Linked DNA regions of Desulfosediminicola ganghwensis. Each later gene encodes a partner of the first gene's protein in a complex. Links are inferred from orthologs where the notes say so. Each region holds a gene or a part of one and is shown in the gene's direction. Other genes may lie near its edges.

The links. Proteins that work in one complex are often made in the same cells at the same time.
Region 2: the proteins of uvrB (region 1) and FCL45_RS20360 are in contact, whole or in part, in a crystal structure (PDB 7EGT), measured with the Thermus thermophilus proteins. The link is inferred for Desulfosediminicola ganghwensis from one-to-one orthologs. Residues at the interface, in WP_096411307.1 of Thermus thermophilus: Glu23, Leu25, Arg26, Asp27, Gly28, Glu29, Arg30, Phe31, Arg55, Glu326, Asp327, Phe328, Glu379, Ser382, Gln383, His398, Gly400, Arg401; in WP_096412145.1 of Thermus thermophilus: His654, Arg656, Phe657, Gln666, Asp668, Glu669, Lys680, Arg681, Leu682, Ser683, Lys685, Tyr686, Ala687.

The regions. Positions count from the first base shown.
Region 1 is NZ_CP050699.1:4,517,178-4,520,170, reverse strand. Bases 39-2,956 are described here. They hold uvrB (excinuclease ABC subunit UvrB), read left to right. Parts: upstream 39-447; coding sequence 448-2,466; downstream 2,467-2,956. Other genes in these bases: FCL45_RS19335 (lysophospholipid acyltransferase family protein), read left to right, coding at 2,463-2,956; rnhA (ribonuclease HI), read left to right, coding at 39-202. In the rest of the region: more of rnhA, read left to right, coding at 1-38; more of FCL45_RS19335, read left to right, coding at 2,957-2,993. UniProt on the Escherichia coli protein: The UvrABC repair system catalyzes the recognition and processing of DNA lesions. A damage recognition complex composed of 2 UvrA and 2 UvrB subunits scans DNA for abnormalities.
Region 2 is NZ_CP050699.1:4,733,668-4,736,709, reverse strand. The notes cover bases 76-3,042. They hold FCL45_RS20360 (ATP-dependent helicase), read left to right. Parts: upstream 76-447; coding sequence 448-2,637; downstream 2,638-3,042. Other genes in these bases: FCL45_RS20355 (bifunctional folylpolyglutamate synthase/dihydrofolate synthase), read left to right, coding at 2,844-3,042; FCL45_RS20365 (pancreas/duodenum homeobox protein 1), read right to left, coding at 76-309. Outside these bases: more of FCL45_RS20365, read right to left, coding at 1-75. UniProt on the Escherichia coli protein: A helicase with DNA-dependent ATPase activity. Unwinds DNA duplexes with 3'-5' polarity. Translocates on single-stranded DNA with 3'-5' polarity. Initiates unwinding more efficiently from a nicked substrate than double-stranded DNA.

The DNA.
Region 1 (2,993 bases):
GCAATGGCAGCGTCGTGACTGGCATACCCGAGAAGGGCAGGAGGTCAGCAACCGTCAGGAATGGCAGGCGCTGGCTGAACTTCTCAAGTCGTACCCGGTCTTCTTTCATCAGATCGATAAGAAAGCTCCGCCGTGCCACAACGCAGAAGCAAAAGAGCTGGCGGGGGAATTCTATTCTGAAATCATCCTGCAGGAAACATAAGGCTGTTTCAGCCGGTCTTCTTGACGTAGCGCTTTGGGAGATATACGGATTGTCTCTAGGGAAAATGAAATTCTGGTACCTGTGCGAACCGGATTCACAGGTATATACTCCAGGAATCCGGTCTTCACATTGGTCCGTAGTAAATCTTCTCCTCATCTGGTAAATTATCCGTCTTAAGCAATTGCACCTCAAACTCTCTGATTGCAAGCGCAGCGTCATTTGAGAGGACTGCGTAATATATAGTTATGGAAAAGCCTTTTAAACTTGTTACCAAGTTCACACCCTCCGGAGATCAGCCTGAAGCGATAGAGTTGCTGACCAATGGAATTCAGAATGGAGCAAAGCATCAGGTACTGCTTGGTGTAACCGGCTCAGGTAAGACCTTCACCATGGCAAGTGTGGTTGAAAAGGTTCAGCGACCCACTCTGGTCATTGCTCCCAATAAGACCCTGGCGGCACAGCTTTTTACCGAGTTCAAGGAGCTGTTTCCGGAAAATGCGGTGGAGTATTTTGTCTCCTATTACGACTACTACCAGCCAGAGGCCTATATCCCCCAGTCGGATACCTATATTGAAAAGGATTCCTCAATCAACGATGCCATTGATAAACTGCGCCACTCCGCCACCCGATCACTTCTGACCCGGCGGGATGTACTGATTGTGGCCTCTGTCTCATGCATCTATGGTCTTGGTTCCCCTGAAGAATATAAAAATATGCACCTGTTTCTGCAGCGCGATAAAGAACATCCCATGGAGGATGTGCAGCGCAGGCTGGTGTATATGCTCTTTGAGCGAAACGATATCTCTTTTCATCGGGGTACTTTCAGGGTTCGCGGCGATGTTATCGACATCTTCCCCGTGCATGAGGAAGATCGGGCCATTCGTCTGGAATTTTTTGGAGACACCCTGGAGGAGATTTATGTTATCGATCCTCTTCGCGGCGTGGTTATCGAGAAACTCGATGAATATACGGTTTTTCCAGGGAGCCATTATGTTACTTCCAAAGACAGGCTGCAAATCGCCAACCGGACAATCAAGGAAGAACTGAATTGGCGGCTGGAACAGTTCCATAGTGAAAACAGGCTGGTGGAAGCGCAACGGCTGGAACAGCGGACCATGTTTGACCTGGAGATGATCCATGAGTTGGGCTATTGCAACGGTATCGAGAACTACAGTCGCCATCTAACCGGGAAACCGGAAGGCGCTCCACCGCCGACCCTGCTCGATTATTTTCCCGAGGATTTCCTGATATTCATAGATGAGAGTCACATCGGAATCGGCCAGTTGAATGGTATGTACAATGGTGACCGGTCCCGTAAGACAACTCTGGTCAACTTCGGTTTTCGCCTGCCTTCAGCCCTGGACAACAGACCCCTTCGCTTCGATGAGTTCAAAGGACGAATCCACCAGGCGATCTATGTTTCGGCCACCCCAGGTGACTGGGAAGTCGATAAATCCGAGGGGCGCATTGTCGAGCAGGTGATCAGGCCCACCGGTTTGCTTGATCCTGTGATTGAGGTGCGCCCGGCGACCAGCCAGGTGGATGACCTGCTGGAGGAGATCCGTGTCCGTTCAGAGCGTGATGAGGCGGTGCTGGTCACTACCCTGACCAAGCGTATGGCGGAAGACCTCACCGACTATTATCACAAGTTGGGTATCCGGGTTCGTTATCTGCACTCTGACATCAAGACCCTGGAGAGGATCGAACTGATCCGGGATCTGCGAAATGATGAGTTCAACGTTCTGGTTGGTATCAACCTGCTGCGCGAGGGACTCGACATTCCGGAAGTATCGCTGGTGGCTATACTCGATGCGGATAAGGAAGGCTTCCTGCGATCGGAACGGTCACTTATCCAGACCTGCGGCCGCGCTGCGCGAAACGTAAACGGCAGGGTAATAATGTATGCAGATGAAATTACCGGTTCCATGGAGTATACCATTGCTGAGACGGAGCGTCGCCGAGCCCTGCAGCATGAGCATAATATAGAACATGGTGTGGTACCCCAGACCATTTTTTCAAAGGTCAAGGATACCATGCAACAGCATCTGCATAATTCCGGATACAAGATGGACGAGCGCCAGCAGGCCCTGCTGGAGGCTGCCGAAGAGTTGCCGAATTTCAGCTCGGTGGGTGAGCTTGAGAGAGAAATCAAAAAGCTTGAAAAAGAGATGCAACAAGCCGCCAAGGAGCTGGCCTTTGAAGAGGCTGCGGCACTGCGCGACAAAATAAAAACTCTGCGCAAACTGGAAATTGAGTTGGGATGAAAAAGTATTTGAAAAAACTGGCGATATATGTGCTACCTGTGCTTATCGGCGTGGCAGTGCGGCTTGTCTATGCCACCTGTAAAATACGGGTTCATGGAGCTGAAAATCGCAACAATACGATAGGCAGCGGCAAAGCGGTTATCGGCTCTTTCTGGCACTACTCCCTGCTGGGGATGTTTTATCATTGCCGCAAAGATAATGCTGTGATTATGGTGAGTTCCAGTGCCGATGGTGAATATATTTCCAGGATGCTGGAACATTTCGGTTTTAAAACCGTGCGTGGCTCTCGCAATAAGAAGGGTGTGCAGGCTTTAAAAGATCTGGTCAAAGCGGCGAGGAACGGGGAGAATACCGCGCTGGTCACGGATGGCTCACAAGGCCCGGAGCGGGTGGCTCAGCCCGGAGCGATCCTGATCGCTTCGATGAGTGGAACCCCTATTGTACCCATGGCCTGGGCAGCTTCCCGTTATGGTACCATTCGCTCCTGGGATCGGACCGCCTTTCCCAAACCATTTTCGACAGTAGAT
Region 2 (3,042 bases), 220 kb from region 1 along the record:
TACTCCGTCGCCAAGCAGCTCATCAATCTCTTTGACCAGTCCGTTAACATTGATGATAGGGTGGCGGGAAAATACCTGCGGCAGTCCCTGGGTCAGGTTACAGGCGAGGCAGCATCCGGGACGTTCGGTCAGCAGCAGTTCCATCACCAGGTTGCTCTTATCGGCACCGCGAAATCCAAGCGCGATATCGTAGGCACCTTCACTGGCATCACCAAACAGTGCGTCGAAAAATTCGTCGGCACGATCTTTAGGGAACAGGCTGGAAAGAGTTTCCGGGGTGAAAATAGTGGTATAAGTGTCTGTTGCCATGAGGATATCCGAAATTAATTGAATGGATTAGGTGAGAGTCACCATATCGAATGAACTATTACGCAAGGTATAATACAGTCCATGCCCATTTTGTCAACCAGCGTTGCCAGTGGTATACCTCTGTGTTAAAGTGCCGCCATGAAAAATGACTTTTTACCAGGACACGGGTTTGAATCACCCGGTGTTGACCTGAATGGACTGAACAAATCGCAATACGAAGCTGTAACCGCAACAGACGGGCCTGTGCTCGTTATCGCCGGTGCTGGTAGCGGCAAGACCCGAACCCTGGTGCACAGGGTCGCCCATCTTATGGATAAGGGTGTGTCGCCCGAGTCGATATTGCTGCTTACCTTCACCAGAAAGGCCAGCCAGGAGATGCTCTGGCGTGCGGGGCAGCTCTTGAATGAATCCTGCTCGCGGGTTGTGGGCGGTACTTTCCACGGTATTGCCAACCTGCTTCTGAGGCGCTACGGCTCCCATCTCGGATATGGCTCGGGTTTTACCATCATAGACAGGGGAGACGCCGAGGGGATTATCAACCTGCTCAAGTCTTCCCTCGGGCTTTCCGGCAAATCGAAACAGTTCCCTTCCAAGCGGGCCTTGATCAATATGATCAGCGGCTCGGTGAATAAATCCATTGCACTTGAAGATCTGGTGGATGAGCAGTTTGCCCACTTAAACGACTTTACCGATGATATTGTAAGATTGCGTGATAGTTATCAGACCTTTAAATATGATCACGGTCTGATGGATTATGATGATCTGCTGGTGAACTGGAAGCGGTTGTTAGAAGAGTCTGTGGAGGTGCGCGAGGCGACCTCCAGGCGTTTCAGCCATATTATGGTCGATGAGTACCAGGATACCAACCTGATTCAGGCAGATATTGTCCGACTGGCCGCCTATACCCACGATAATGTCATGGTCGTTGGTGACGACTCCCAGTCGATCTATGCTTTTCGAGGCGCGGATTTTTACAATATCATGCGCTTTCCCAAGGTGTTCCCCAACTGTAAAATCGTCAAGCTGGAAGAGAATTATCGCTCCAGCCAGCCAATTTTATCGTTGACCAACGATATTATCAGAAACGCTACTGAGAAATACACCAAAACCCTCTTCAGTCAAATCGAAGGCAACATCAAGCCCAATATCTACGGGGCCCGCGATGAACGGGAAGAGGCGAGCTTTGTGGCGCGCCAGATTAACAGGTTGCGTGCCGAAGGTGTGGAGCTGGAGGAAATGGCGGTACTGTTTCGTTCCGGTTTTCATTCCTACAAGCTGGAGCTTGAACTGAATACCATGGGCATAGACTTCGAAAAGCGCGGTGGACTGAAACTCACCGAGTCTGCCCATATGAAAGACGTGCTCGCTTTCCTGCGCCTTATGGTGAACACCCAGGATAACCTGAGCTGGAACCGTACCCTGCTGCAACTCGATAAGGTTGGCCCGAAAACCGCCCAGAAGATCACCAACACCATTGCCGCGGCCCCGGACCCATTCGAGGCGCTGGCCAAATACCCGGCTGGCAAGACCTGGAAGGGCGGCCTGGAGAAGCTGAACCTGCTTTTTAGTGATTTGCTGGCCTGTGAGCAGAAGCCTTCCGCTCTTTTCGAGATAGTGATGGTCTACTATCAGCCGATATTCGAATCGCTCTATAACGATGATTATCCCAAGCGGCAGAAAGATCTGGAGCAGCTCAAGGCTATCATGGCAGGCTACGACGACCTGCAGTCCTTTATCGATGATACCGCACTCGATCCGCCGGATAACACCACCCAGGATGAGAGCGGCGGCGAGAAGATGATTCTATCCACGATTCACTCTTCTAAAGGGCTTGAGTTCGATGCGGTCTTTGTCATTGGCATGGCCGATGGACGTTTCCCCCACGCCTCAGCCGGGATGGGTGAACAATGGGAGGAGGAGCGCAGACTGTTGTATGTTGCCGCCACCCGCGCCCGTAAACATCTCTATTTCACCTATCCGCGGGAATTGATGACGCCTGATCGCCAGTTCAAGCGGGTCGGCATGTCGCCGTTTCTGGCAGAGATCACTCCCGGTCTTTACGAACGGATAGAACCGGGCGGCACAAGTTTCAGCCGTCGACCGTCATCGTATACCACGCCGGATTTTAGCGGCCTGCCCAAGGCTAAAAAGAAGAAAGAGCCGAAACTGAGCATGGAGAATCTGCCGGTGGGCACCAGGGTCCAGCACCCGTTTTTTGGTATCGGGGTGGTGAAAAAAACCTCACCGCCTCGCTCGCTCGATGTGATGTTTGATCGGCATGGAATTAAAACGCTGCATCTGGATTATGCGAAGTTGACGCTTATGTAACAGCACGTAGGACGGGAACAGCACGTAGGACGGGAACAGCACGTAGGACGTAATAGCACGTAGGACGTGGGACGTTGGACGTTGGATGTTGGATGTGAACTGCAACTGCGAGTTGGATGTTGGATCTGAGTTGTGAGGGGATAGAAGGCAAACGTTGGATGTGGGACGTTGGATGTAGGACGTGAACGGCGTAAGAGAAAGAGATTATGATGACATATGATGAAGCTTTGCGACTCCTCGATGAGTTGCAGATGCACAAGATAAAGCTGGGGCTTGGGGCCATGCACTCCTTCCTGGAGAAGGTTGGCGAGCCTGAAAAGAAGCTGAAGATTGTTCATGTGGCGGGTACCAACGGCAAAGGCTCGGTGAGCGCTTCGCTGCTGAATGTGCTGCAGAAGGCTGGTT